3 regions of the Desulfosporomusa polytropa genome follow, and region 3 is predicted to be linked to each of the others. Evidence: riboswitches for the same ligand, from Rfam matches in the RefSeq annotation. Region 3 holds a riboswitch; each other region holds the start of a gene.

Region 1 (10,482 bases), 1.5 Mb from region 3:
GATCGGGAATAAAAAGTGTTGTACTTGTTAAGCCTAACATTAAACTGTATATCAGACTAATGTTAGGAGGCTTATTAATGTCAATAACGAACAATTCTACAGGTGCTATGCAAGGAAATACTGGGAAGCAGCCAACAGCTCAAACTACAGGCCAGACAGGAAACGCTTTAGTAAATAACTATGCAGGTGGTCAAGCGCAAACTGCAAATCTCCAAACACAAACTACGAGTTCTGCGGCGCAAACTAAGTCACCTGGAATGCAGGCAGGTACTACGGGAGTTAAAAGCGTAATTGGTGTATTTAATTCTCGTGATAATGCTGAGCAGGCAGTAAATGCGCTTAGAACGAAAGGCTTTACAACCGAAGAAATAAATATTGTTTCCAAAAACAAAAATCAGCAAGGCCAAGATACTGAATATGTTGAAGATGATATTACCGATGGTGCCCTAGCAGGTGGCACGTTAGGCGGTATTGGCGGTTTGCTTTTGGGAGCAGGTGCTTTAGCCATTCCTGGTGTAGGACCAGTACTAGCCGCTGGGCCAATTGCTGCCGCTTTGAGTGGGGCGGTAGCAGGCGGTATTACGGGTGGGCTTATTGATTGGGGCATTCCGGCTGAAGTAGGAAGACGCTATGAACAAGAGGTAGCACAAGGTGGAATTCTGGCAATAATCCGCTCTGATGCCGCGAAAGCGAATCAAGCAGCTCAGATCCTGCGTCAAAACGGGGCAAGAGACGTAGAAACTCATGCATTAACCTAAACATAGTTTTCACTGGAATGTCGTGGATGAATAAATAAACAGCTTTTAATATTTATTGACAATGATGGAACCTTTGGTATAGAATGTGTATAAAATGAATAAGCAACATCCTGTAAAGGATGAAGTAGAGGTGCGGGAGTCAAAAGTACTTTCAGTGAGAGTGGAATCGATGAGCTGAAAGAAAAGGGGCGACCGCCGAAGTAAGAAAGAATGCCGAATCTTCTTACTGGTCTTACATCAAATAGATTTAAGACTGTCACCATTACTTGGTGGAGTGCTATCTCATCTGGTCAGGGACGATATATATACACATATATTTTCCTAAGGTCAGAAAAATGCTGTTTTGGCAGCTGGTGAGAAATGCGCTCACCAGCTGCTTTTCTTATTAAACAGGAGGTGGATAGCGCTTGATTAGAGTGATGGTATGTGGCGCTTATGGCAAAATGGGACGGGAAGTATTGCGAGCAGTTCATAAGGACCCGCATTTAAGCGTAGTCGGAGCAGTAGATATAAATTCCGACTTTGCCGATGTAGGCGATATTATCGGCGCAGGAAAAACAGGAGTAACGGTTGGCAATGACTTAGTTACTGTTGTCAATGAAACTAAACCACAAGTTATGGTTGATTTCACTAATCCGCAATCAGTTTTAAGCAACATTAAAATTGCCATTAAAAATGGCGTCTGCCCAGTTGTGGGTACAACCGGATTAACGGAAACTGATATTGAGGATATTCGTGAGCTATGTGCAGCTTCCAAGGTTAATGCAATTATTTCACCTAATTTTTCCATAGGTGCTATTCTTATGATGAAACTTTCCCAAGAGGCCGCCAAGTATTTGCCGCATGTTGAAATTATCGAGATGCATCATGATCAAAAGCTGGATGCCCCATCTGGCACAGGTCTTAGAACCGCTGAATTAATTGCCAGTGTACGGGGAACAATGCAGCAAGGCCATCCAGATGAGAAAGAAAAACTGACTGGTGCTCGTGGCGGTGATTTGTCAGGTATTCGATTGCACAGTGTTCGACTGCCTGGCTATGTAGCTCACCAGGAAGTGATTTTCGGTGGATTAGGCCAAACCCTAACGATTCGCCATGACTCAATATCCAGAGAATCGTTTATGCCGGGAGTAGTACTGGCTTGTAAAAAAGTGCTAACTGTTGATGGGCTGATTTTTGGTCTTGAACATATAATGGGCTAAACGTTGCAAAGAACGAAGCCAACTTCAAATATATGAGCATATTTATGATTATAGAATGGGGGACTAATTTACAATGAAAAAGTATAATGTAGCAATTTTAGGGGCAACTGGAGCAGTTGGCCAAGAATTTTTAAAACTTATTGAAGAGCGCAACTTTCCGTTTAACCAATTGAAATTGTTAGCGTCTGAACGGTCTGCAGGTAAAACTATCGAATTTATGGGTAAAGACTACATTGTTGAGGAGGCGACACCCGATTCATTTAGTGATGTGCAAATTGCCTTATTTGCAGGCGGCTCAATTAGTAAAACCTTAGCACCCGAGGCTGCTAAACGCGGGGCGGTTGTCATTGATAATTCAAGTGCCTTCCGCATGGACCCGAATGTACCTTTGGTCGTGCCAGAAGTTAACCCAGAGGCCATAAAAAATCATCAAGGGATTATTGCTAACCCTAACTGTTCGACAATTATTATGGTTATGGCATTAAAGCCTGTATATGATGTGGCAAAGATTAAACGTATAGTTGTTTCTACATATCAGGCTGTTTCCGGTGCTGGCAAAGAAGGCATTGATGAACTGACTGACCAAGTTAAGGCAGTTGTAGAAAATCGTCCTGTAGAAGCTAATATTTTACCGAGCGCCAGTTTGCCCAAACATTATCAAATCGCGTTTAATCTCTTACCGCAAATAGACGTATTTGTTGAAGAGGATTATACCAAAGAAGAGATGAAAATGGTAAATGAGACTCATAAAATATTCAATGACTATAACATCGGAATAACTGCGACGACGGTGAGGGTGCCGGTATATCGCAGTCATTCTGAATCAATAAACATAGAGCTTAATAGCCCGCTGTCGCCTGAAGAAGCAAAACAAGTATTGGCTAAATTTCCTGGTGTTATTGTACAAGATAACCCGGCTGAAATGTTGTATCCTATGCCACTATATACTTCAGACAGTAATGAAGTGTTTGTTGGTCGTATTCGGGCAGACAAAACTGTGCCTTATGGATTAAATATGTGGGTTGTAGGCGATCAAATTCGCAAAGGTGCAGCGCTGAATGCTGTGCAAATAGCTGAGTATATGATTGAGCATAATTTAATTTGAGGTGTACAAAATGCGAATAATTGTCCAGAAGTTCGGGGGCACATCTGTAGCATCACCTGAAGTGCGGGAACTTGTACTGCGCAAGATTGAAAAAGCGCGGGATCAAGGCTTTAATCCGGTAGTTGTAGTTTCGGCTATGGGACGTCAGGGAGCTCCTTACGCTACAGATACACTAATCGATATTGCGCGGTCAGCCTATAAGAATATTGCTGACCGCGAGCTTGATCAGATTATGTGCTGCGGCGAAATGATCTCAGCCGTGATTATGGCCGGTACGCTGCAGGCCGCTGGTATGGACGCAGTTATGTTAACGGGAGGAAATGCGGGTATTATTACCGATGATAACTTTACTGACGCTCGTATTTCAAAATGTGATCCAACACGGATAATCAGTTATTTAAAACAGGGAAAAGTACCTGTTGTGTGTGGCTTTCAAGGTATGACGGGTGAAGGTGAATTTACTACCTTGGGACGCGGTGGCAGCGATACTAGTGCATCAGTCTTAGGCGCAGCTTTAAAGGCTGACATGATCGAAATATATACAGATGTTGAAGGCATTATGACAGCTGATCCAAGAATTGTTGAGAATGCGAAAATTCTTGATTGCATAAGTTATGGGGAAGTATGTCAACTGGCTCATCAAGGGGCTAAGGTAATACATCCCCGCGCAGTTGAAATTGCTATGCAAAAAAATATTCCCCTTGTAGTAAAATCAACATTTTCAGAAGCTCCCGGTACACTTATTACGAATATCGCCAAAGAAGACAACGATAACGTAACTGTAGTTGACCGTGTCGCCACAGGTGTAACCTATTTGACTAATATTGTTCAGGTTAAAGTTCACCTTGATGATACTATGGGAAATGATGCAAGTTTTAAGGTATTTAAGACAATGGCTGATAATGGTATTAGCGTCGATTTAATTAATATTCATCCAGGCGAGATCATGTTTACTATTAATGCTGATCAGGCCGAAAAAGCATCAATAAAACTCAAACGTCTAGGTTGTAAATTTGAAATACTAGAACATTGTGCAAAGGTATCTGTAGTTGGTGGCGGAATGCGAGAAGTACCAGGCGTGATGGCAAATTTTATTGAAGCTCTGTCTCGTAATAAAATTGCTATTCTCCAGACAGTTGATTCCCATACATCTATTTCTGTGCTTGTGCCACAAAGTGATGTTGGGGCTGCTGTAAAATCGCTTCATGAGAAATTTGGCTTATCAAATTAATAAGGGGCGAGTGTAATGAAAAATTTCGGGCAAGTCTTAACCGCAATGGTAACCCCGTTTAATGCTGACTATAGTGTGAATTATAGTGAAGTCGCTAATTTGGCGAAATATCTTGTAAATAACGGTTCTGATGGATTGGTAGTTGCAGGCAGCACTGGTGAAGCGGCTACATTAGCTACAGATGAAAAGCTGAAATTGTTCAAAGTAGTATTGGAGGCTGTAGGTGATAAGGCTACTGTCATTGCTGGCACCGGTTCAAACGATACGAGAGCTTCTATTGAATTGACTAAAGAAGCTGAAAAGATTGGTGTGCATGGCGCAATGCTTGTTGGTCCCTATTATAATAAGCCGCCGCAAGAAGGTTATTACCAGCATTTTAAAGCCATTGCGGACTCAACAACGCTGCCATTGATCGTATATAATGTTCCTGGACGTACCGCTTCTAATATGTTACCAACAACCATTGCGCGTTTGGCCGAAATTGAGAATATTGTTGCTGTTAAAGAAGCAAGCGGCAGTCTAGACCAAGTTTCTGAAATTATCCGCACAACACCTAATGACTTTTGGGTGTATAGTGGGGATGATGGGCTGACCTTACCGATCTTGTCTGTAGGTGGCTGCGGGGTAATTAGTGTGGCTGCTCATGTTGTAGGTAACCGTATGCAGGAAATGATAACCGCGTTTTTGGCTGGTGATCTGAATAAAGCGCAGGCATTACATCTTGAACTTATGCCTTTCTTTAAAGTTATCTTTGTTACTACCAATCCAATACCTATCAAAAAAGCTGTAAATATTCTTGGAATAAATGCAGGCCCAGTAAGACTGCCGTTAGTATCTCCTACAGCGAGTGAAGAGGAACAACTAAAAAATGTAATGCAGGCAATAGGCGCTTTATAATTAAATTTTTGACCGGTAGCGGGTGCTGCCGGTTTTTTTGCATGTCTAGACAATATTTGCATATAATATTCCAGAGCGAGCAGTACCACTTGTTGTCAGAGGTTGTTAAATAGGTTATAATTATTGACAAGTGGGCAGGACGGCCGGTTTTTTTATGTAGCGGTTTAATGAACGGGCGGTTAGAATTTAAGGAATACTAAATTTAAAAATTCTGGAGGTGTATGTTTTTTTGTCACGACAACCAAACAAAGTGCAGATAATTCCCTTGGGCGGGATGGGGGAAATTGGTAAAAACATGACTGTTATCCGTTACGGTGATGAGATAATAGTAATTGATTCTGGCTTGATGTTTCCCGAAGACGACATGCTTGGCATTGATCTGGTTATTCCTGATATTACCTATCTGATGGACAACCGTGATTTAGTTAAAGCAATTGTGCTGACACATGGTCATGAAGACCATATTGGGGCTTTGCCATATGTGTTAAAACAGCTGGATGTACCTGTATATGGAACTCGCTTGACGATTGGAATTTTGGAAGGACGTTTAAAAGAAAATAATGTCTCTACCAATAAATTGCAGGCTGTTAAACCAGGCGACCAAATTCAAATTGGTAATTTCAAAATAGATTTTATTCGGGTAAGCCATAGTATCGCTGACGCAGCCGCGTTAGCCATAAAGACACCCGCAGGGGTGATTGTCCATACAGGTGATTTTAAGCTTGATCAAACGCCAGTAGATGGTAAGGTTACCGATTTTCACAAATTTGCTGAGCTGGGTGATCAGGGGGTGCTAGTGCTTTTAGCCGACAGCACCAACGCCGAGCGCCCTGGTTATACGCAGAGTGAAAAATCGGTTGGTGTAACTTTTGATGAAACGTTTCGTACAGCGCGTGAACGTATTATTATTGCTTCTTTTTCGTCCAATATTCATCGAATTCAGCAGGCCATCGATACTGCCTGTAAGTATCGACGCAAGGTAGCGATACTTGGCCGGAGTATGGTCAATGTTGTTACTATTGCGCTGGAACTAGGCTATTTGAATGTACCAGAAGGCGTGATTATCAATGTTGATGAAATTAATAATTACCCAGCATCAGGAATTGTCATTTTAACAACAGGGAGCCAAGGTGAGCCAATGTCGGCACTAACCAGAATGGCTATGTCAGATCATAAAAAAGTCGAGATTATTCCGGGCGATACAGTAATTATTTCGGCTACGCCAATACCAGGTAATGAGAAGTTGGTTTCGCGCACAATAGATTTTCTTTTTAGGCAGGGAGCAGAAGTTGTGTATGAGTCAACCTCGGGGATTCACGTTTCGGGGCATGCTAGTCAAGAAGAACTTAAATTAATGCACAATCTTATACGGCCTAAGTTTTTTATCCCCGTACATGGAGAATATCGACATTTAATCAAGCATTCCCAATTGGCACAAGCATTGGGGATGTCGAAGGAAAATATTTTTATTGCTGAAAATGGGCAAACACTAGAATTTACTGCCGAAAAAGGTGCAATCACGGGAAGGGTTACTGCTGGCAATGTTTTAATAGATGGTCTCGGAGTTGGTGATGTCGGCAACATTGTGCTAAGAGATCGCCGGCAACTTTCGCAAGATGGAATATTAATTGTTGTTGTAACTATGGATAAACAGCGTGGACAAGTTGCTGCTGGGCCAGATATTGTTTCCCGCGGCTTCGTATATGTACGCGAATCTGAGCAACTAATGGATGATGCCAAAGAGCGAGTACGACAGGCTCTGGAAAAATGTGAACTTAATGGTGTAACCGAATGGGCGGCCATTAAATCAAATGTTCGCGACACGCTGGGCAAATATTTATATGAGCGTACGCGACGCCGTCCAATGATATTACCAATTATTATGGAAGTCTAATGAGGAAGCCTTGCGCCTACCTGCTGCAAAAAACAGTTTGGTAAGCCAAGGCTTTTGTTTTGTTAATTTACCACAGTATGAAATCGCTGTCATTGCCAATACTATGTAGGAAGTATTTCTTTAAAGCTTTGTAGAAAGCTAATTAGCTGGAGGGATATTCATATGATAGTTAATGATAATCCGGTAATTGCTCCTCCCGGTACTAATCCTGAAGAGCACCCAATACATCCATCTTTGCCTGAGACTTCGAAAAGAAGCAAAAAGGCCCAAAAGGCGGGCCCGACTGAAACCATTGAGGAATTAGGCGCTACTGAAGTGCCGACAGCGAAAAGCAATATTCATGTTATGACAATAATTGGTCAAATCGAAGGGCATATGGTGTTGCCGCCCCAAAATAAAACAACAAAGTATGAACATGTGATGCCGCAAATTGTGGCCATTGAACAGTCGAATGAGATTGAAGGTTTGTTACTAATACTCAATACGGTAGGTGGCGATGTCGAAGCCGGATTAGCCATTGCTGAAATGATTGCCAGTATGTCTAAGCCGACTGTTTCGATAGTATTGGGCGGTGGTCATAGTATCGGTGCACCAATTGCTGTTTCGGCAACATGTTCCTTTATTGTTGAAAGTGCAACCATGACGATTCACCCTATCCGGCTTACTGGCTTAGTAATTGGGGCACCTAGTTCATTTGATTATCTTGAAAAAATGCAAGATCGAGTCAACAAATTTGTAGTAGGACATTCAAATATCAGTGAAATGAAATGGAAGGAACTACTCTTCAAAACTGGCGAATTGTCTAGGGATATTGGTACTTCCGTAGGTGGCAGCGATGCGGTAAAATATGGATTAATTGACGAGATAGGTGGTGTATCGCAGGCCATAGATAAATTACAGGAACTGATTACTGCCCACAAAGCTCATAAAGAGGGGAAGGGGCTGAAACAGTAATGATTCTATGGACAATCGTGCCGGAAGAAATTATATTTGCAGGACAAAACCAGCCAATGCCAGCGTATGAAGAGCTTGAATACTCAGGCCAAACCGTTATGGCGGAAAAAATATCACAAAATCAATTTCGTGTTGTCCGATTGCTTACAACAGTTCCGTCTGATTATCTCCGCAGTGAATTGCAACCAGGAACAGTTATTACGTGTAAACCGGTTGCTGAAGCGCTCTCATAACCATGAGAGCGTTTTTCTTTTATAGGAACAAGTGAATAAAATAAAGGGATTTTTATTATTGCGTAGAACATGATAATGTTAGAGGTGGTATGTTTTGCCTAAATGGTTGACCCATTTAACTCCTGAATTGCGGCACGAATTGGTTGGCATTACCCTGGTTACAGGAGGAATTTTAGCGTTAATCAGCCTGATGGGTTTAAATGCTGGTCCGTTCGGGTCATTTATAGCCAAGATACTCAAATATACTTTTGGAATTGGTGCTGTAGCTGTACCTTTGGTTTTTTTTATAGTTGGTCTGAAGTACATTGTGGCAAAAAGCTCCATTGTTTATTCAGTTAAGTTCTGGGGGGTTCTACTTTTATATTTTGTAGTTTTAGCAATTTATCATCATATTAGAATTCCGGTTGGACAGGAAATACTGCCTGAAAGTTTGGTGGCAGGCGGGGGATTAACTGGCGGGATGACGCTTTTTTCATTGCGTAAACTACTAGGGGTGCATGGTTCAATTATTGTACTCTCCGCATTGCTGCTTTGCGCAGTACTGATGACTACAACGTGGTCGTTGGCAGAAACGCTAGTCCATGCCCAAAACAAGGCCGTGGAGAGTATGTCTTCCGCAAGGGAAGCTATTGCTGCGTCAGCAGAAACACTTTTTTCAGAGCAAGAAGACATAAAAAGTCAATCAGCATTTTATGACCAACAACGGGATGCTAAGCCTGAATTTACTAGACAGAAGCCAAAAAAAGAAAGCAGTACCCCTACTGATAATGGTGAGTCAGTTGTGCAGCAGCTGCAGACTCCGGTCTTTGCAGTAGCTAACGAGGTAATTACTGATAGTAATACCGATTATAGATTACCGCCCATGTCGTTATTGAAAAAACCCAATCGTCCACGTATAACCAAAGTACCCAAAGAAGTTGCCGACAATGCACGGATACTTGAACAGACGCTTGATAGCTTTGGGGTTAGTGCCAGAGTTATTAATACTTGCCAGGGACCGACAGTTACTCGTTACGAGCTAGAGCCAGCTCCGGGTGTAAAAGTAAGTAAAATAGTTAACCTAGCAGACGACTTATCTTTAAAATTGGCATCCTCAGGAGTGCGGATTGAGGCTCCTATTCCTGGTAAAGCGGCCATAGGTATTGAAGTTCCCAATAAAGAATTATCTGGTGTTGCCCTGCGGGATGTTTTGGAAACTGACGAGTTTCAGCGTACTTCTTCTTGTTTGAGTGTGGCTCTAGGCAAAGACATTGCCGGGCAGCCAATTGTTGCAGACCTAGCGAAGATGCCGCATTTATTAGTTGCTGGTGCAACTGGGTCAGGAAAAAGCGTTTGCATTAATACGTTTATCACAAGTATATTATTTAAAGCACGCCCAGACGAAGTTAAATTGGTGCTTATTGATCCCAAGATGGTGGAGTTATCAAGTTATAATGGTATACCACATTTGTTAACTCCTGTAGTAACTGATGCCAAGAAAGCAGCCTCAGCCTTAAACTGGGCGGTTCAGGAGATGGAACGCCGCTATGAAGTTTTTGCTACTGCGGGGGTGCGGGATATCACCCGTTATAATGAACTTAATACTGATGGGCGGCTTCCATTAATTTTGATTATTATTGATGAACTTGCTGATTTAATGATGGTAGCGCCTGTTGATGTTGAGGATGCTATTTGTCGACTGGCGCAAAAAGCAAGGGCCGCAGGATTACACTTAGTTCTTGCCACACAGCGTCCTTCTGTTGATGTTATCACAGGAACGATCAAGGCGAATGTGCCTTCACGTATTTCCTTTGCTGTTTCATCACAGGTTGATTCACGAACTGTTTTAGATATGGCGGGGGCTGAAAAGCTGTTAGGAAAGGGTGATATGCTATTTTATCCTGTAGGAGCTTCTAAACCTATTAGGGTCCAGGGGGCTTTTATTGCTGACAATGAGGTCGAAGATTTGGTAGTCTATATCAAAGAACAAGCTGTACCTGAATATAATGATGGTATAACTACTGTTGAAACTGGAAACGCCAGTAAAGAAGATCCAACTCATTTTGAGGATGAACTTTTAGAAGATGCCGTGCGCATGGTACTTGAAACAGGTCAAGCCTCTGTGTCAATGCTGCAACGCAAATTTCGTATTGGATATACGCGGGCGGCAAGGCTGATTGATACTATGGAAGAAATGCAAATCGTTGGTCCTAATATTGGTAGTAAAGC
Region 2 (10,482 bases), 1.8 Mb from region 3:
ATTAGATAATGCGGGTGTTGCGGTAGTCGACGGCTTGGCTTTCGGGGCAAGCGGTAATGGGCACTTTCGCCTATCCTATGCGGTGTCGTATGAAGATTGTCGGGAAGGGCTGGAACGTATTGCGGCGGCGATGAAAGTGCTGGCGCAAAACAATAGTTAGGGGGGGAGAAATATGCCTATTATAATAAGTGCCATGCCAAAGTGGCGGTTTGATGCGTCGCAGGTTGCCTTGCCTGAAAACTGGGATATTCGGTTTATCAATCCGTCAACAGAGGAAGAATTGATTCTGGCCTGCAAGGAAGCGGAGTATCTGTTAGTGCCGGCTAGTACTCCCGAAATTAACGCCAATGTCCTGCGAAACAGTACTCAAATCAAATTGATTCAGAGCGTAGGTGCAGGGTTTGACCGTATAGACACACAAACGGCAGCAGCTTTAAAAATACCGGTGGCCAATGTTCCTGGCCAAAATGCCAAATCAGTGGCTGAATTCACCATTGGCCTGATGATTGCACTCCAGCGGCAGATCCTTGTGGCAGATCAGGAAATAAAAGCCGGCAGGTACGGAGAGATACGAAAAGTTCTATTTAAGCAGGGACTAAGTGAAATAGAAGACAGCAAGATTGGGCTAGTCGGGTTAGGGACGATTGGCCAGCATGTAGCGAGAATTTTACATAGTTTGGGGGCCTCTGTCAGTTACTACGATGGCAGGCGGCAACTGCCGGAAACAGAAGCTCAATTGCAGGTAAGCTATAAATCTCTGGAGGCACTGCTGGCAGACAGTGATATTGTAAGCCTGCATGTGCCGCTTAATGATACTACGCGCGGTCTTATCGGCCAACGGCAACTGGAACTTATGTCGCCTGGTAGTTTTCTGATTAATACTGCGCGAGGTGAAATAGTTAATCAGATGGCCTTGGCGCAGATGCTGGAAACCGGCCGCATTGGTGGTGCGGCAATTGATGTCTTTACGCCAGAGCCGCCAGAATTGGAAAACCCGTTGCTGACTCTTTCACCTGCGGCTAGGGATCGGTTGATTGTGACACCGCATATTGCGGGAGTTACTGTCAGGGCAATGCGCAAGATGCTGCAGGCTAGTCTGGAAAACATTGCGCGAGTCGTAAACGGTCAACCGCCGGCAAATATAGTAAATAGATAAAGGTCTAAGCAATAAAGCCAAGGAAAATTGGTTACATTCTGATGCATAGTGAAGCAGGAATCTGACCCTATTCGACTTATTGAAAGTATCCTAAGTTTGGTATGCAGGCGCTCTGCAGTTTGAGCAGTAGCGGGACATACCGGAATGATACTATGCGAGAGCGGAAGGGATTGGATATCTTGAAAACAGTATTGATCACATCTAAAGAATTTGGCAGCCAAATCGATGGGCAGCATAGAATAAACCTGGAGCAGTATTTTGCCGAAAACGGTTGGCAGATTGTATGGAACTCGGCAGGTTCTGCGATGAGTGCCAGAGACATCATCCAGCAGGATATTAGGCATAGGCTTGACGCAATTTTGGTTTATTCCAGTTCAGATGAAATTAGCCACGAGGTTTTCAAACACTGCCGAAATTTAAAAGTGGTATCCCGGCATGGTGTGGGTATCGAGAATATTGATGTCCTGGCCGCTCAACAAGCAGGCGTGGAAATTAAAACAACTGCCAAAATGCCTGGATATGAGACAGTTGCAGATTTAACCTTTGCGTTGATGCTGTCTTTGGCAAGGAAGGTGCCGCAGATTGACTCTACATTACGAAAAAACAGCTGGTATCGCCCTGTTAGCAGCGATGTTTGGGGAAAAACGCTTGGGATAGTTGGATTAGGACGTATTGGAAAAGCGGTTGCTAAACGGGCTAAAGGCTTTGATATGAAAATTTTGGTTTCCACGCGCCACCCTGATGCTGCCTTTGTTGCCGCAAACGGGATAACTTTGTGCTCAAGGGAGGAACTGTTGACCGCAGCTGATTTTGTCAGCTTGCATTGTATGTTACATCAAGAAACCAAGCATATGATTGGTGCCTCGGAGTTTGCCCTGATGAAACCAAGCGCATATTTGATTAACACGGCCAGAGCAGGTCTGGTAAACCAAGGTGAGCTACTTACCGCGCTGAAAAGCAAAACAATCGCCGGTGCAGCTATTGATGTATTCGAAAACGAACCGGCAGTGAATGATCCCATCATCGCGGAAGGCTTGGATAATGTTGTGGCAACCACGCATGTTGGCTCATATACGGTGGACTCTCTGAAGCGGATGGACTTTCTGGTGGCAGAAAATATTGTAGAGGCAGTATGATAACTAGTAGATGAATTGCAATAATGTATTGAAAGCGGGGATTTAACAACTTGATAAAATTGGTATGGTAGAGGCGCGAGACGCAATAGTACTACAGGGAGCTGGCTGCGATGAACTGTCAGGAAAGGGCGGATTGCCGAAGTGCTGGGATTGCTAATTCCCGGCATTGGGGCCGTATTCAACAGGTACGGCACTGTCATCTTCGGATGGTGAGCTATCGCACGAGGGTAAGACTCCTCTTCACTATGCCGGCAGCCTCTAACGTATAGGGTGGCTGCCTTTTTTCTATTAGTTTGTCAGAAGGTAGGATTACATTTCTGACAAAAAATTGACAAAGACTTAGCTTGCGATAGTAGAATCCCAACTAATTTAGGAGGTGAAAGTATGAACTGGGATAATATGCCGCTATTAGTCATTCTGGTACTGTCGGTTATTGGAAACAACAATTCCGTGGCCTTGGCCGTTTTGGCGCTGTTGTTAATAAAATTAATGGGTTTCTCATCCTGGTTTCCTAGTATTGAAAACTATGGACTAAATATTGGTATTACCATTTTGACAATGGCAGTGCTAACGCCTTTGGCACAGGGGCGAATTTCCATAGGAGAAATGCTAGTTGCCTTCAAAACGCAGGCTGGTGTGATTGCCATAATTGTTGGGTTAATTGTATCTTGGGTGGCAACGCAAGGCATGTATTTTTTGAAGGCGTCGCCTGAAACTACGACTGCTTTGATTATAGGTACAATCGGCGGTGTTTGTTTTTTGCACGGTCTGGCAATTGGGCCGCTTATTGCCGGCGGCGTAGTAGCCATGATATTAAATTTATTGAATTTGTTAAAATGAATTACTCCCAAACAAATCACAAAAAATTCTAAAAAAACCACATATTCCATTTTTTCTCAACATTGTATACTAAAGGTATCCTACGGAGAGCTCGTTTATTATCTATTTCAGTCAAAATCATAAGTATATTACTAATAGCAGGAGGTGAAAGCAAGGCCATATATCATCTATTAACGCAATTTTCTGTTCTCTGTTTGGATAATTTGTATTGATTATAAGGAGACTACTAATGAAAAAATTCTTAATTCTTGCAATCATGGGAATGCTTGTATTCTCTACGGCTGTCGTTGGCGCTAAAGCCAATGGTGATTACATCGACATCCAACGAGAAGCTTTCCAAAAAGAGGTTAACGGTAAGCAAGTTGATTTGTTCACACTGACAAACAAAAACGGTGTAGTCGCAAAAATCACCAACTATGGCGGAAAGATTGTACAACTTTTAGTGCCTGATAAAAATGGACGACTCGGCGATGTAGTGCTTGGTTACGAGACTCTTGATCAGACCATCAATGGACAAGCTTCGATGGGGTGTACCATCGGACGTTACGCCAATCGGATTGGTAAAGGGCAATTTACGTTAGAAGGAAAAGACTATCAACTCACAGTTAACAATGGCGCAAATCATTTGCATGGTGGTACTAAAGGAAGCCGCTTTGTTGTTTTTGACGCTAATCAGATTGATGCCAAAACCTTGCAACTTTCCTATTACTTTAAAGATGGCGAAGAAGGTTACCCTGGGAATTGCTTATTAAAAACTGTCTATTCACTAACAGACAATAATGAACTAATCATTACCTACGATGCAGTAACCGATAAACCAACCATTGTAAATTTTACAAACCATGCTTTCTTTAACTTGGCAGGAGCCGGTAGCGGCACCATTCTAAATCATCAACTAACCTTAAACGCTGACAATTTCACTCCTGTTGACGGTACACTAATTACAACTGGAGAAATCCGCCCTGTTAAGGGAACTCCAATGGATTTTACCAAAGCAACTACAATTGGTGCTAGAATTAACGATTCATATGAACAGTTAAAATTTGGCCCCGGGTATGACCACAATTATGTATTGAATAAGGCAGGCAGCGAATTGAGTTTTGCCGCTCGTGTTTATGAACCTAAATCAGGAAGAGTCATGGAAATCTATACAACCGAGCCTGGTATTCAGTTCTACGCAGGAAACTTCCTTGAGGGAAAAGTTCCTAGAGATATCGGTAAAGGAGGCAAAGCTTACAATTTCCGTGAGGCCTTCTGCCTGGAAACACAGCATTTCCCTGATTCCCCCAACAAAGATAACTTTCCTTCAACTGTATTAAAACCGGGCCAATGGTTCTCATCAACCACAGTGCATAAATTTTCCATAAAAAAATAGTAATAATTGAGGCCATCCAAGACAGGTGGCCTCAATTTTATTATTGCTGAAAGCGTGGATTCTTTTTGTGGGCGCTATTAAAAACTAACAAAGTGGGATTACCTTTAGTTTCAGAGTAAAGTAATGAATAGAGGAAAATGGTGTCCTGGTTTCGTATATAATAATTCAGGCTGTAAAGTTAGGTGACACAAGCAAAGTGGGCCTTTGGCCGTATTTTGGATTTTACATAGAAACATGATCTGGGAGGACAGTTATGGCAGAATGGAAAAATGACAATGAACTTTTCGCAATCATGCGCAAAGAACTTTATACACCAGTAGTTGGCGATATTCTTGATAAATTGGGACGGTATCATCAGTTTCTGCCGCAAGCGGTGCAACCGATGAAAGAGGATATGGTGCTTGTTGGTCGGGCTATGCCTGTATTGATGATTGATGTGTATGGCGAGCAGAAAAAACCGTTTGGCTTATTGACAGAAGCGCTTGACCAATTGCAGCCAGGAGAAATCTATATAGCCAGCGGTGGTGATATGTGCTGTGCCTATTGGGGAGAACTTTTGACGGCGACTGCTAAAACGCGGGGCGCTAATGGGGCTGTGGTCAACGGCTTTCACCGCGATACTCCCATGGTTCTGGAACAAAATTGGCCAGTATTTTCGCGGGGAAGGTATGCGCAGGATTCTGGTGTCAGAACACAGGTTGCCAATTACAGATGCCCGATTGAAGTGGGTGAAGTATGGATCAAACCAGGCGATCTGGTGTTTGCCGATCTTGACGGTGTGCTGATTATTCCGCAGGAAATCGAAAGTGAAGTCATTGTCCAGGCTTTGGAAAAAGCCAGGGCAGAAAAAGTGGTGCGCAAAGACATTGAGAATGGTCTTTCGAGTACAGATGCCTTCAAAAAGTACGGAATCCTGTAAAACCAGTTCGATCCCTTCCAGGCATCTGTTTGGAAGGCTTTTTTATTTTCGGCAAGAAAATAAACGGTGAATTTAACAGTAAATGTCCCTTGCATGCACGCAAAGAGAATTTTTGTCCATTGACGATATACAGAAAGGGCATTATAATAATCTTGGTACCTCTTTTAAATTTAATATCTATAGGATCTATTTTTATCAAGAGGTAAATTTGCAAAAATAGGAGTTGTCTTTTGCGTGTTCAAATCTTTATTTTCTGCGATCAGTAAAATTAGCTTAGTCAAACAAATAGTTCTTGGTCTTGTCCTTGGTCTTATCGTTGCGCTGTATGCGCCAGACCTTGCCAGCCGGGTAGCCCTTTTTGGGACATTATTTGTTGGTGCTTTAAAAGCTGTGGCACCAATATTAGTACTAGTCCTCATTATGAGTGCCCTTTCTAGTCAAAAGCAGGGCGTAGAAACCAATATGAAATCTATTATACTTTTATATATTCTGGGTACTTTTTCCGCTGCTTTTATTGCAGTGGTAGCAAGCTTCCTCTACCCAGTAGACCTTAAGCTTGTTGCTAATGCATCAGATGTAACACCGCCGAATGGTATTGTCGAAGTACTGCGTACTCTTGCTTTGAATGTTGTTGATAATCCAGTAAAAGCATTAATGACTGGTAATTATATTGGCATTCTCTCTTGGAGTATTATTTTTGGCATTGCACTTCGGCATGCCAGTGATACAACCAAAGAAGTTATTAATGGTTTTTCTGATGCTGTATCGCAAGCCGTACGTTGGGTTATCCAACTTGCTCCTGTGGGTATCTTTGGCCTAGTTGCAGATTCTATCTCTCGCAATGGTATTGAAGCCCTTATCGGCTATGGCAAGCTACTCGTACTTCTAATTGGTTGTATGCTTTTTGTTGCGTTGGTTATAAATCCACTTATCGTATTTTGGAAAATTCGTAGCAATCCCTATCCATTGGTATTTACCTGTCTCCGTGAAAGTGGTATTTACGCTTTTTTTACGCGTAGCTCTGCTGCGAATATCCCTGTAAACATGAATCTTTGTAAAAAACTTGACCTTGACCCAGATACGTATTCTGTATCTATTCCGCTTGGCGCAACAGTCAACATGGCCGGTGCGGCTGTAACTATTTCCGTACTTTCCCTAGCAGCAGTTCATACCCTCGGTATTCCTGTTGATATCTGGACTGCTTTACTTCTCAGTATTGTGGCTACCATTGGTGCTTGCGGTGCCTCTGGCGTAGCCGGTGGATCGCTGCTGCTTGTACCGATGGCCTGTGCACTCTTCGGTATTAACAATGATATTGCGATGCAAGTTGTTGGGGTAGGCTTTATCATCGGTGTATTGCAGGACTCCTCCGAAACAGCTCTCAACTCCTCTACAGATGTACTCTTTACCGCGGCTGCAGATATCGCCAGATGTAAAAGGCAAGAACAATTACAATTACAAATGCAAGAAGAATTATAAAATAAAATAGGGCCAGCTGTTTACCAGCTGGCCCTATTTTATTGCCATGATAAAGCAGAGAACTAGTTACCTGGGGAATACTATGTAGTTTCTATTATCATACACATAAGAAGCAGCTTTATTTTGCTATGCTGCATATTAACCAGAGTAGTAGCGCTGTCCCGACAGGAACAACTACCAAAGAGCCTATTACCGACAAGACATCTAAAACCATGATAATCCCCCGGTACATCATATGCAGGAGGGCAGTTATTGAGAATCCAAAATAGATGCCTATTTTTTTATTGTAGTTTTAGTTGAAAACAAGGAAATACAGGAGCTGTAGGCAGAATGTATAAATATAGCAGTGATTCCGAAAATTAGTATGTGAGCATTTGTAGTAAATCTAACATTGTTTCATTCACAATAAATAGGAGATGATAAGATGAATATTTCGTTGGCAGACATAAAAAAAGCCAGGGAAACGTTGACCGGGGTTGCTGTACGGACAGAGCTAGCCTACACCAATACGCTGAGTGATATGACAGGTAATAGTGTTTATTTAAAAATGGAAAATCAACAGCGTACAGGGTCTTTCAAGCTGAGAGGTGCGTACAATAAAATTGCAAATTTAAATGAAGCTGAGAAGAAAACCGGAATCATTGCTTCGTCTGCAGGCAATCATGCGCAAGGGACAGCTCTTGCAGGCACACTTTTTGGTATTTCGTCTACTATTGTGATGCCGAAAAGTGCCCCCTTGTCGAAAATTAAAGCGACGCAAAGCTATGGCGCCAACGTTGTTCTTCATGGGAGTGTTTATGATGAAGCTTATGCGGAGGCACGGCGTATTCAAGCGGAAAAACAATTGACGTTTATTCATCCCTTCGACGATCCTATGGTTATTGCCGGTCAGGGGACAATTGCTTTAGAAATATTGGAAGATTTGCCTGATGTCGAGGTCATCGTTGTACCGATTGGCGGCGGCGGGTTGATTTCAGGTATCGCTATCGCCATTAAGAATCTAAAACCCAACGTAAAAGTAATTGGCGTTCAGACGAAAAATATGCCATCCATGGTTGAGGCTATTGCGCAAAAAAAGATTGTCACTTGTAACGGCTGTCCCACTATTGCCGATGGAATCGCAGTGAAAACTCCTGGCGAGATAACCTTTGAACTTGTCCAGCGCTATGTTGATGATATTGTAACCGTAGACGAAGAGGAAATCGCGAGTGCGATATTGCTCTTGATGGAGCGTGTCAAAACGATCTCAGAAGGATCAGGTGCTGTTGCTGCTGCCGCAGTACTAAACAGACTACAGGAATACAAAAACAGCAAAATAGCAGCAATTATTAGTGGCGGTAATATTGACGTAAACATGATGTCTCGCATCATCAATAAAGGCTTGACGAAATCGGGACGTAAAGTAATCTTCAATATGGTGATTCCGGACAAACCTGGTTCACTATGGAAATTATTGCAATTGACAGCTGAAACAGGAGCCAACGTGCTGAACGTTACCCACCATCGGGAAAGCCGCGGTGTTGCACTCGGATATGCGACTGTGGAATTAGAGTTGGAGACTGCCGACCAAGCGCAAATCGATGCCATAAAATATCTGATGGAACAACAGCAGTATTGTGTAAATATTGTATGATCAACAGGGGTTGAGAGTGAGTGCTTTATTACGAGGAGAGTACCTATGTCAGAAGTAACAATTAGAGGAGTTCAGCTGAAAGATGTAGAGCGTGTAACTGAAATCGAAGCAATTTGTTTTCCCGAAGCAGAAGCAGCACCACGAAAATCATTTGAAGATAGAATTACTGCGTTCCCAGAATGCTTTCTGGTAGCTGAGACGGAGGGGCATTTAATCGGATTTATCAACGGATGTATCACCAACAGTGCTGTTATCCATGATGAACTATTTTATACTACAGAGCACCATATACCAGAGGGGAAAAACGTAGCTATCTTTGGACTGGATGTAACTCCTGCCTACCGAAAACAGGGAATTGCAGCTCTCTTAATGAATCACTTTATTCAGTTAGCCAAGAATACTGGTCGAAAAAGTATTATCCTAACTTGCAAGGCTCAGTTGGTTGATTATTATAAGTCCTTTGGCTATGTGAATAACGGGGTCTCTAAATCTACACATGGTGGAGCAGTGTGGTTTGATATGATACTTGTTCTCTGAATTAGGACAGGTACGTGTTTTTTAGTCCATTATTTTTATTTTTCTAATATTTTCTAAACAAATTCTAAAAGTTGGAGTTTAATATTTAAATAATGGTTTACCACAATAAGGAGGCGAAGGAATTCATATGAAAAGTATAGCGAAAAAGGTTATAATCTACTCAATGGTCGGACTAATGCAAGTGGGTTTATTTGCTACTGTTGTCGAGGCATCACCACGCCATGAGGAACCGCCACGGTATGAGCACCATAGAGATCAACATCAGAGAGAGTGGGAAAAAGAAAGAGCTCATAAAATACACGAGGAAAACAAGCGCCATGAAAGAGAAATGAAGCGGCGCCCGTTTGAGTCGAAGAGGCAGTGGCGCGAAAGGATGAAACATGAAAATGATCGCCACGAAAGGGCAATACATGCGATCATGGAACACCACCGAGATTGGCGTAGGTAACGCTAGAGAAGAAACAAGAATCGTGAGCTTGAGGGTGTAAGTGGTGATTGCCTCAATGAAATTTTAAAATAAAAAGACCTGACTCTAATCCAACGAAGGGAAAAGAGTCAGGTCTTTACTGCGTAAGGCAGTAGTGATTAACTAGGAAATGGTATGCAATTTAAAAATGTTCAGGTATAATTATAGATAGAATTTACATCATGGATAAAGGGAGTGTACTAAATGGAACGAAAACCGACGTCGATTCCCCCTGTCGAAAGATTAGGAAAAATCTCGCCTGTACGTCCCATTCAGTTCTTTAACCAGCTGTCTGACCAAAGTATGCCGCGCAAGAAGAATAAGCTGAAGAATCAACAAGTCGATCAAGCCAATGAGAAGGGTTTGAAGCAGAAAGAGGGCTCAATCGATCTTAAAGCTTAGTATCTTCAGGACTCGCGGGGCGCTTTTTGGTATACCTCATTCAAGACGTAAAGGAGAATTGTACATGAAGAAATTATTAACGGGAAATGAAGCGGTCGCCCGTGGAGCCTTCGAAGCAGGCGTGAAATTTGCGTCTGCCTATCCGGGTACACCCAGCACGGAAATACTTGAGAATATCGCTACCTATAAGAAAGATATTTTGGCAGAATGGGCACCAAATGAGAAAGTCGCCTTAGAAGCTGTTATTGGCGCATCTATCGCTGGTGCGCGCTCCATAGCCTCAATGAAGCATGTCGGAGTAAATGTGGCCGCAGATCCGTTATTTACTTATGCCTATACAGGAGTAAATGGCGGAATGGTGCTGGTTACTGCTGATGAGCCTGGTCAACATTCCTCGCAAAATGAGCAAGATAATCGTAATTACGCGAAGTTTGCCAAGATAGCAATGTTGGAGCCGACAGACAGTCAGGAAGCCAAAGATATGACCAAAGCTGCTTTTGAAATCAGTGAAAAATATGATACACCAGTGTTACTGCGGA
Region 3 (10,482 bases):
TAATGAGAAGTAACGTTATTATGAGGTTCTTCGCTATCGCTCAGAACTAAGCGATTCACGCAAGTTCTAGCGTCGCGATGCTCCTAATAAGTTGGTTCTCTGCTTAACATCGCGGGATGGAGCAGTTGGTAGCTCGTCGGGCTCATAACCCGAAGGTCACAGGTTCAAGTCCTGTTCCCGCAACCAATTATTATATGGTGGCTGTGGTGAAGTGGTTAACACGCCGGATTGTGGCTCCGGTACTCGAGGGTTCGAGACCCTCCAGTCACCCCAATTTTATAGCTATTTAAAACATGTAGGGCAGAAATCTATCTAACTTGATAGGATTCTGCCCTTGTTTTTCAAAAAAAGCATTATTATTAAAGAAGTTTACAGGTGCAGGCAGGCCATGTATTGACAACGCTCGCTATCTGCGTAGCTTTACGCGTTGATAGGTGTGATGTTGGTCACTGCAGATTAATGGCGCATTCTCTATACTTAAAGCTAACAAAGAGACAAAGGAGTTGGCGCTATGCAACTTTGGCAATGGTTTTGCAATCTGGGGAGAAAAAAGGCCAAGCAAGAGGTTGTTTTTTGGCGTAAACGGCAAAGGGGTAAAATCGAACCAGTGTCAGGTGTTGAGGTTTGTACTCGTTTATGTGGTCAAGCTGGTTGCCAGTGCGGTGGAACTATGCGCGGGTTATACTGTGTGTGGTCATATTATCGTGATAAATAAATTATAACAGTGGAAGGAAATTAATGATATATGCAGAAATAATTCGTATGAGTTGTTAATAGACAACTCCGCTATTTGGTGGAAAAGGCCGAAGTGGTAAGATTTCACCCTCGATATATTGACACTGCCTAGGGTAGACTGATATTATAGACATAATCGAAATATATTTTTCCGATAGAGGCGCGGCAGAGCAAGAGTAAGTATGAAGAGTTGGCAGCGATGACCATACTGAAAGGGGCTGACCGCCGAAGTGAAGGTTTTTGCCAAAAACTTTTTGCTGGTCTTGCATTTAATAAATGCAAGACTGTCACCTGTGGTTATGGTGGAGAGCTATCTTGCAGCTGATGAGAGTATTCTCTTGTCTTTAAGCAGTTTGCGGGAGTTAGCGCAAACTGCTTTTTACATTAAAAATAGTTAATAATAAAGGTAGGCGAAACAATTGGCTGAAAAAAAATTACCATTTACAAAAGAGCAAGTAGCAGAAGTGATTACGCAGTATCCAACACCGTTTCATATTTATGATGAGGCAGCCATTAGGCAGAATGTCCGTAAACTAACAAAAGCTTTTTCTTGGGCACCGGAGTTTAAAGAATATTTTGCTGTAAAGGCTGCTCCGAATCCGTATATTTTGAAAATATTGCGGGAAGAAGGTCTCGGAGCTGACTGCAGCTCACTGCCAGAACTTATTTTAGCAGAAAAAACAGGTATGTTCGGTGAAGAGATCATCTTGACATCGAATGATACTCCGGCTGTCGAATTCAAAAAGGCGCGTGAATTAGGGGCGATCATTAATCTGGATGACATTAGTCATATTGACTATTTAGATAAGCATGCTGGAATTCCAGAGATGATTTGCTTCCGCTATAATCCAGGTCCGCTCAGGGAAGGCGGCAACTCCATTATCGGTAATCCGGAAGATTCTAAATATGGTTTAACGCGTAAACAGCTTTTGGATGGCTACCGGACTATGCAGGCAAGAGGCGTAAAGCGGTTTGGTATTCATACTATGGTCATTTCTAATGAACTTGATCCTAATTATTTCATTGAAACTGCCAATATGATGTTTGACCTCATTATCGAGATTTACCAGACACTGGATATTAAAATTGAGTTTGTTAATTTTGGCGGCGGCATTGGCATTCCCTACCGTCCTGAACAGGAGCCGGTTGATCTCAATGTGATCAGTCAAGGTATTAAGAAGGCATATGAGGCTAAAATTGCGGCCAATGGTCTGGCGCCGCTAAAGATTGCTATGGAGTGCGGTCGGATGATTACCGGGCCTTATGGGTATCTGGTATCGACAGTGTTGCATAAAAAAGAGATCTACAAAAACTATGTAGGCCTAGACTCTTGTATGGCTAACTTAATGCGTCCAGCTTTATATGGTGCTTATCATCATATTACAGTTCTGGGTAAAGAAGAATGGCCATTAGGCTATATCTATGATGTTGCTGGTTCCTTGTGTGAGAATAATGATAAATTTGCTATCAACCGTAAATTGCCGATGATTGATATTGGCGATGTAGTGGTTATTCATGATGCGGGAGCTCATGGTCATGCAATGGGATTTAACTACAATGGTAAGTTGCGGTCAGCGGAATTAATGCTGAAGCCGGATGGAAGTGTCGAACTTATCCGTCGGGCGGAAACAATGGAAGATTACTTTGCTACATTGGATTTTTTGGGTTTGGAGAAATAAGATAGAAATTCACCTGATATTTGTCAGGTGAATTTTTTCTCGTATATATTATAAAATTTCAATTTTTGCCATAACGGAATATCAAGTATATGGGAGGGATGGATATGGCCTTATCGGTATTTGAACTACGCAAGTTTGTTGTACCCGAGTTCATATTTGGGGTAGGAGCAATTGATCTTGCTGGTCAATATGCGGAAAACTTTGGTGCGAAAAAAGTACTAATTGTTACCGACTCTGGTATTATTGAATCCGGGTGGCTGGAGCCTGTGGTGAAAAGTCTCGAAAATCATTCCCTACCTTATGTGGTTTTCCAAGATGTACATAGTAATCCCCGTGACTATGAGGTAATGGCCGGAGCTAGTGTCTACCTTGACAATGGTTGTAACGTGTTAGTGGCAGTTGGTGGTGGCAGTCCGATTGACTGTGCTAAAGGGATTGGGATAGTAGCTACAAATAATTGTCAGATTACCGACGTTGAGGGCGTAGATCGAGTGGTCAGATCTATACCACCACTTATTTGTATCCCGACTACGGCTGGTAGCTCTGCCGATGTTTCGCAATTTACCATTATTGCCGATAGTATGCGAAAAACTAAAATGGCTATTGTTAGTAAGACGTTAGTACCTGATGTTGCACTGATTGATCCTGCCACACTTACCACTATGTCTTCCTATCTGACAGCCTGTACTGGAATGGATGCTCTGTGTCATGCTATTGAGGCTTTTGTTTCTAAAGCCAGTTCTCCTTTAACCGACCTTCATGCCCTAAAAGCAGTGGAGTTGCTTAGCCAATATCTGGCATTAGCAGTCCGTGATCCAGAAAATCTTGAATATCGCAGCTATACTATGTTAGGAAGTTTATCAGCAGGTATGGCTTTTTCCAATGCCATACTAGGTGCCGTTCATGCTATGGCACATAGTCTTGGCGGCATGTTTGATTTACCTCATGGTGAGTGTAACGCCATTTTGTTAAAGCATGTTATGGCCTATAACTTCCCAGCGTGTCGGGAGTCCTATGAAAAAATCGGGGAAGCTATGGGGCTGTCGTTGAGAGATTTGTCTGCACCCCAGCGGGAAAAGCTCATCTTATCAACAATTGATTCTTTACGGGAACAGTTAGGGATTACCAAGACATTAAGCGATGTTGGGGTTACAGAGGCCGATATCCCAGTTTTGGCGAAAAATACTCTTGGTGATCCTTGTTTATCGACAAATCCATGTGTGCCGACACTCAAGGAAATAGAGGAGATCTTTCGTCATGCCTTATGATGCTCATGTTGATAAATTGCGGGATAAGCTGATTGGTCTTGGGGACAAGTCGATTCGTAAGAATTATTATCCAGAGTTACAACGCCGCATGGATGAATTGGAGCAATTAAATTCCGAACTGGAACAACGAGTGGCCGAACGGACGGCCGAACTGGCTGCTGCCAATAAAGAGTTAGAGGCATTTTGTTATTCTGTATCCCATGATTTGCGGGCACCTCTGCGTAGTATTGATGGCTTTAGTTTAGCTGTGCTGGAGGATTATGGGCATCTTTTAGATGAAGATGGGCAGGGGTATTTGCAACGAGTTCGACTGGCAAGTCAGCGTATGGCAGAATTGATTGACGGGTTGCTCAATTTGTCTCGGCTCACCCGTAGTGAGATTGTCAGACAAGAAGTAGATTTGAGCACTATCGCCCAGGAGGTAGCAGAGGTACTTAAGCAAGCACACACTGACCGGGAGGTATGTGTTAGTATCGAGCCTGATTTAAAGGCTCATGGTGACAGTGGGATGTTACGCATACTATTTGAAAATCTGCTGGGGAATGCATTTAAATTTACTGCCAATCGTACAGATGCAAGAGTGGAGATTGGCAAAATGGTGGATAAAGAATCTGATCGAACGATTTTTTATGTACGTGACAATGGTGCAGGTTTTGATATGGTGTATGCAGATAAATTATTTGGGGCTTTCCAACGCCTGCACACAATACATGAATTTCCCGGAAATGGAATAGGCTTAGCTACAGTACAACGCATAATTAACCGTCATGGCGGAGAAATCTGGGCTCATGGAGAAATCGGACAAGGGGCGACATTTTTCTTTAACCTATTAAGAAAAATGTAAAAAAATTCATGATAAAGATCAAAAATTTCCTCTTCCAAAATTAGTAAATATGTTTTATAATGTTAATTGTTGTTAATATAAGGAAATTATTTAGTGGAGGGCGCGTTTGTTGTTAGATAATATCGAGAGAATTACCATTAATGATATCATAGAGACTTTACGCGAAAAAATGCATTCCCTTGCTGCGGCCTATGGCTTGTCACATCCTCAAGTATTAGAAATCAGCCGATTATTGGATTGCGAGATAGGGAAATTTTACCGTCAGCAACACAATCTTAATAGTTAAGTAGGAAGTACTTACTTGGGAGTTGGATGAGTTGACTGATTTAAGCAGAGTTTTAGCAGGAATAGAAGAACAACTGTCTGTACCTGCCAGTTTGTTGAAAGAGATTGCTGAACGGTTTCAAGCGGCAATGACTGCTGGTTTGGCTGGTAAGCCAAGTTCTCTAAAAATGCTGCCTTCCTATATTGGTGTTCCCACAGGTCGGGAGCAAGGCACAGTAGTTGCTGTTGACTTTGGCGGTACAAATGTACGGGTGTTGCTGATTACACTTACAGGAGATGGGCAGGTTCATATTAGTAACAGGCGGTCCTTTCTTCTGAAAGATAAACGGAAAAATTATGACTTTACAACTGCGTCTGCGTCAGGGATGCAGTTATTTGACTTTATAGCCGAAAAAATTGCTGAAATCGTGCCAACTACGGATAAAACGTATCCATTGGGTCATACTTTTTCATTTCCTTGTCACCAGTATGATATTAACGAAGCAGAATTAATTAGTTGGACAAAGGAGATCAAGACAGCGGGAGTTGAAGGACAGAATGTCGGGCAGTTATTGCAAGCTGCATTAGAGCGCAAAAAAATCTCCTATGTTTATCCACAGGCGATAATCAATGATACTACCGGTACCTTGTTAACCGCTGCCTACAGGGATAATGCTACTGATATCGGTGCTATTTGCGGTACCGGACATAACAGTTGTTATCTTGAACCAGGTCATCCTCTAACTAACAAGCCGATGATCGTTAATATGGAATCAGGTAATTTTAGCCAAATAATGCAAACTAAATACGATTTATGTTTGGATCAGGATAGTGAAAAACCGGGGGCGCAACGTCTGGAGAAGCAGACTTCAGGACAATATTTAGGTGAAATTGTTCGAATCATTGTCAGCAGCTTGGTGGCTGATGGTCACATGGCCGGAGAGCCTGCCAATACATTGCATCTTCCATATTCCGTGCGGACAGAAGATCTTTCAACAATACTTGCTGATCATACAGCAGGATTAGAGGCTGTAGCTGAAGTTGTTGCTGCTTGTTGGAACTTAGGTAATCTAACACTAGGCGAGCTTGCAGCTCTGCAAACCATTGCCAGACTTGTTGCTATTCGGTCTGCCAGGCTAGTGGCTGCTACTTGGGCTGGCGTATTGTATAGGATTGATCTGGAGCTTAGCCGGTCACATACTATTGCGGTTGACGGGTCATTATACGAAAAAATGCCTGGATATGCCGAGTATTTGGCGCAGGCGATGAATGATATATGGGGCATAGGGGCCAAAAAGGTTACTATTCGCCTCAGTAAAGATGGTTCCGGTATTGGTGCAGCCATTGCGGCTGCCACAGTCTATAATTCGCAGTAAATATAAAAAATATCGCTGCGCTGTTGACATTTTTTAATTTGCATAATATAATAGTCAAGTAGCAAGCAGTACATGACTCCGTAGCTCAGCTGGATAGAGCGTTTGACTACGAATCAAAAGGTCGCAGGTTCGAATCCTGCCGGGGTCGCCATTTAAGCAGAAAGCCCAAGAAGTAGAGCCGATAGGCGAGAACTGATTGGTGTGAGTCGCTTAGTTCCAAGCGATAGCGTGGAACAACATCTAGTATTTTAAGGGTTTTACGAGGTTTTCGTAAAGCTCTTTTTTGCATTTTTATAGCAGTTTTACAACAACCTACAACGCTGCGGCGAAAAATCTCCTATGCAATACAATGGGGCTGTCGCGCTAAGTAATTAGTGCGAGGGCTTTTTTCATAAATTTATCAGTTTTGGGAATCCAAGAGGCCTTATAAAACAGGGGGTGTCAAATACAAAACCCAGCACAGACGACCGTCATACAACGCTTCGCCGTTGGCGCTTAACCTCCGCTTATGCATAACGATCGCCTGTGCCTCAGTATGTTTAGCCCGTCACTCCGCATAACTCTCGTAACCCCTTGGCCGTTGCCGGAAAGAGCGTTCCGCAGGAGAAAAGCCGGGTGGTATTCCGTTAAAAAATCCGTACTGTTTGAGTAGCGAGTTTACGAATTTTAGGAATAGCGCCCGGCTTTTCAGCTTTTGGAGGCTTTTGGCCTAGACCTTTTGCTTACTTTTGCGTCAATGACAAAAGTAAGACCCGTCAGACCGTGTGAAAACGCCCTTAATATTTCACTGTAAAAATGATTTTTTACTAGACAAAAATTCTGCACCGTCACTAATTGATACTGGAATATAAAAAAATGAGAATCAGCCTTGTTTATCCCAGGGCTAGTTCTCGTTTTTCCCGCAGTCTTTTTAAAATTTCTTTCGGTCCTAATAGATTTATGGCTCGCCTAAAGTTATAGGCCAAAAAGGACAAAGCAATCTCCCCGCTGACCGACAGCTTTCGCTTGGTCAGAAAGTAGTACGCTCCCCATCCTCGTTTTATTGTGCCAAAGACGTGCTCTATAATCATTTGCCTAAGCTGATATTTTTCCTTGTTAATTTCAGTCTGCAGATCGATAGTATCTAAAAAATCCTGATCGACATGACGGCAGATACTACGTCCTTTTTGGCTCTTAGTGCAGCGCTCTTTATATTGGCAGGAACTACAGGCATCATAATTTCTATACTCGTATCCAAAAATCCCTCTAGCTTTGCTACTTCGGTTCTTAGCGAAATATAGCTCTTTGCTTGCTGGGCATATGTATACTTTCTTTTCGGCATCATAGCGAAATCTATCAGTATAAAAGTCTCTATCTCCAGTTCCATTTGAATAGACTTGCTTGGTTACATAGGGCGTGATATGTTTTGCTACACATTTTTTCAGATCTTCTGCTTTATAATAGCCCTTATCGGCTAGAACTTCTAGGGTCTTAGCTCCAAATACGGTTTTGGCGCGAAGCGCCATGTTGTCCAATTCACCAAGATCGTTTGGATTAGTAGTTACTTTAAAATCAGCAATCAACTTATTTTTAGCATCTACCGTTGTTTGTATATTATAGCTTACATCCACGTTGTTATTGTTATTGCACATCAATCTGGCATCAGGATCGTTAGTGGAGATTTCGTTGTCCCCTGTTTTATGTAGTTGTTCTTGGTAGTGCTCATATTTTTGCTTACGATTACGGAGTTCTTGTATTCGCTTTTGGACTTCCTCGGCGCTTAGTTTTCTATCAGTGGCCTCGGCTTGATCGCCAGCTTCTAAATCCTTAAGATATGTATCGATTTTTTCGTCGATATATTGGATATGTCGCTCTAGTTTTTTTGCGCTATAATTATTTCGCTTGCTATTGCAGGCACGAATCTTTGTACCGTCTATGGCTACCATTTCCTTGCCGAACAAATCCCATTCATCGCACAGACGGACAAATTGCCTAAATACAGCCTTTAGTGCTTTTTTATTATCTCTACGGAAATCAGCAATTGTTTTAAAATCAGGTTTAACTTTCTTTAAAAGCCAAATTACTTCTATATTGCGGCGCGCCTCGTGTTCAAGTCTACGGGACGAGCGGATTCGATTAAGATATCCATACAGATAAAGTTTAAGCAGATCTTTGGGGTTATAGGGTGGACGTCCATTGTTCGAGCAGACTGCTTTCTGAAATTTTAGCTCCTTCATATCTAACTGTTCAACATATTCATCGATGATACGAACAGGATTCTCTTCATGAATGTACTCGTCGAAGCTTTCAGGAAACAGATAGGTTTGATTCCGTTCTTCACCCTTTATATAGCCCATACATCCACCTTCTTGCACTTTATTATATATCTATATTTTATCATATTTGGTCATTTATGTAATCAATAATATCTACTTTTCACACAGTCTGCCGTATCCCTTGTATTCCTTTGATTTTATTAATAGCGCAGATTGGATTTTCCATAAAAAAGGGGCTGCTGCTAGCGATAATTTTATATCGCTATTGCAACAGCCACATTGTAGTCTCCATTTATGCACCGGTTGTTTTTTTCACACTTCGGTTGTGATGTCCACGCCGCCGCAGACGACTTCGTTTTTGCCGATGACAATGGACAGACCTTTTTCGCCAGCGACTTCATTGGCGGCCGCCACGACCTTGACGGAGATCGGCCGCAGGAGCTCCTGGCGTTTTTGCTCTACGTGCTGGTCAAGCTGCCGGACAATATCCTGCTGGATAGCCAAGGACTGACGAAGCCGTCGAGCGGCAGTATCAGCCGCTGGTTGACTTCGACCACCGACTGGCCGTTGTCCGATGAGCAAACCGCTCTAATCTCCCGTCTATTGACAGCGGGAGCTAAGAGCGGCTAACTCCCTGGATAATTCCGACTAAACTGCAGGGGTACAACCATCCCCTGCAGTAAGTCTTCATTTATCGCTTGCAAGGTGGGGCTGCACGGTCATTAGGTCGAGGCGGACGAGCTTGCCGGTGACGTGGACGGCGTTGACGCCGTCGGCGAAGATTTTGCGGTTCATTCGGCTGCGCCTGCTGTTGCCGGTTCCGCAGTGCCGGGGCCATCAGGAACCAGAACGGTCAGCACTGGATAGCCGCTGGTATTGAGGCCGGTGCCGAGGATGGTTAGTGGCGCTTCACCGGCGGATTGCCCGAAAAAACTGGAATGGCCGGTGGTTTGTGCCTGGCGCTGGGCGTAGGCAATCGCCGCACCGTAGGCGGGACTGGTTAGTGAGCCGAGGGGGGGAGGAGTGGAAGGAGTGTCAGGTGTGGTAGGAGTAGGAGTAGGTGTAGGAGTAGGAGTAGGAGTAGGAGTAGGTGTAGGTGGTATAGTGGGTGACGTGACGGTCAGAGTGCCGTTTATGAAGGTGATGGTATAGTTGTCGGCGGACAAACCTGCGGGGGTAATGGTGTAGCTGCCGGCGGTTACCGCTCCCTGGCTGGTGCCGCCATAGGTGAGGGTGCCGGTCAGCACAGCGCTGTCTTCGCCGTTGACGAAGCCTGTGTAGGAGACGCTGTTGCCGCCGGAGTAGGTCTGACCGTTATAGACCTTACTGGCGTTGTTGGCGGTAATGTTCAGAGCGGCCTGGGTGATATTGGCCGAAGTGGTGGCGGCGGTATTATAGGTATAGTTGGCAGCGGCGTCGCCGGAAAGTAAGATAGAGGAGATGTTCACCGCTTTGCCGTTGCCGGCGTTTTTGTCGTTGAAGGCCGCCGTGCCGCTGACGTTCAGGATATCGCCAGCTATCCGGTTGTCGCTGAAGGTGACGCTGGTAGCTGTGGTGCCGTCGTAGGTTTTATTGACGCCAGTGGCGGTGATGGTGAGAGCGGCTTGGGTGATATCAGCCGAAGTGGCGGCGGACTGCAGGGTGTAGTTGCCTGCATCGCTGCCGGTCAGGTTAGCGGTGACGGTCTTGCCGTTTCCGGCGTTTTTGTCATTGAAGGAGCCGTCGCCCAGTGTGACGGCATCGGAACCGATAACTCCGGTCAAGGTGCCGGTTACAGTAGCGGTGGTGGTGCCGTCATAGACTTTGCTGACTGCCGTGAGATTGCTGATGGTGAGGGGGGCTTGGGTAACGGTCAGTGTAGCGGGTGTGTAGCCGATGTCATAGCCTTGCTGGCCAGAGTAGAGGCCACTGAAGGTCAGGCTGCCATCGCTGGTGTGGTAGGTGCCGACGTCTTTGCTGCTGGTAGTGTAGGCCAGGGTGCCAGACGTGGTGGCGGCGGAGTCGGACAGGGTATAGCCGGAATCCGTGCCGCTGGTCAGGCGGTTATAGGTTTTGGTTGCA

The links. Region 3 has a riboswitch for lysine ahead of ACZ449_RS13315 (diaminopimelate decarboxylase family protein). Riboswitches for the same ligand answer to the same signal wherever they lie in the genome.
Region 1: another riboswitch for lysine. It lies ahead of dapB (4-hydroxy-tetrahydrodipicolinate reductase); the one in region 3 lies ahead of ACZ449_RS13315 (diaminopimelate decarboxylase family protein).
Region 2: another riboswitch for lysine. It lies ahead of ACZ449_RS21370 (DUF441 domain-containing protein); the one in region 3 lies ahead of ACZ449_RS13315 (diaminopimelate decarboxylase family protein).

What each region holds. Positions count from the first base shown of each region.
Region 1 is NZ_AP042400.1:909,800-920,281, forward strand. It holds gene ACZ449_RS06075 (YlmC/YmxH family sporulation protein) at 1-2, shown strand, start outside; gene ACZ449_RS06080 (general stress protein) at 78-758, shown strand; lysine riboswitch at 876-1,046, shown strand; gene dapB (4-hydroxy-tetrahydrodipicolinate reductase) at 1,166-1,960, shown strand; gene ACZ449_RS06090 (aspartate-semialdehyde dehydrogenase) at 2,034-3,065, shown strand; gene dapG (aspartate kinase) at 3,076-4,296, shown strand; gene dapA (4-hydroxy-tetrahydrodipicolinate synthase) at 4,312-5,193, shown strand; gene ACZ449_RS06105 (ribonuclease J) at 5,468-7,087, shown strand; gene ACZ449_RS06110 (ClpP family protease) at 7,250-8,041, shown strand; gene ACZ449_RS06115 (YlzJ-like family protein) at 8,041-8,274, shown strand; gene ACZ449_RS06120 (FtsK/SpoIIIE family DNA translocase) at 8,369-10,482, shown strand, end outside.
Region 2 is NZ_AP042400.1:4,179,322-4,189,803, reverse strand. It holds gene ACZ449_RS21385 (pyridoxal phosphate-dependent aminotransferase) at 1-160, shown strand, start outside; gene ACZ449_RS21380 (2-hydroxyacid dehydrogenase) at 173-1,156, shown strand; gene ACZ449_RS21375 (phosphoglycerate dehydrogenase) at 1,336-2,292, shown strand; lysine riboswitch at 2,353-2,517, shown strand; gene ACZ449_RS21370 (DUF441 domain-containing protein) at 2,677-3,132, shown strand; gene ACZ449_RS21365 (aldose epimerase family protein) at 3,362-4,507, shown strand; gene ACZ449_RS21360 (RraA family protein) at 4,761-5,426, shown strand; gene sstT (serine/threonine transporter SstT) at 5,661-6,905, shown strand; gene ilvA (threonine ammonia-lyase) at 7,330-8,538, shown strand; gene ACZ449_RS21345 (GNAT family N-acetyltransferase) at 8,584-9,075, shown strand; gene ACZ449_RS21340 (hypothetical protein) at 9,203-9,523, shown strand; gene ACZ449_RS21335 (hypothetical protein) at 9,746-9,943, shown strand; gene iorA (indolepyruvate ferredoxin oxidoreductase subunit alpha) at 10,008-10,482, shown strand, end outside.
Region 3 is NZ_AP042400.1:2,429,281-2,439,762, reverse strand. It holds tRNA gene ACZ449_RS13330 (tRNA-Met) at 111-186, shown strand; tRNA gene ACZ449_RS13325 (tRNA-His) at 198-273, shown strand; gene ACZ449_RS13320 (hypothetical protein) at 512-715, shown strand; lysine riboswitch at 883-1,056, shown strand; gene ACZ449_RS13315 (diaminopimelate decarboxylase family protein) at 1,155-2,414, shown strand; gene ercA (alcohol dehydrogenase-like regulatory protein ErcA) at 2,519-3,682, shown strand; gene ACZ449_RS13305 (sensor histidine kinase) at 3,672-4,526, shown strand; gene ACZ449_RS13300 (Spo0E family sporulation regulatory protein-aspartic acid phosphatase) at 4,636-4,812, shown strand; gene ACZ449_RS13295 (hexokinase family protein) at 4,844-6,166, shown strand; tRNA gene ACZ449_RS13290 (tRNA-Arg) at 6,241-6,317, shown strand; gene ACZ449_RS13285 (IS1182 family transposase) at 7,039-8,502, opposite strand; gene ACZ449_RS13280 (hypothetical protein) at 8,716-9,051, shown strand; gene ACZ449_RS13275 (beta strand repeat-containing protein) at 9,213-10,482, opposite strand, start outside.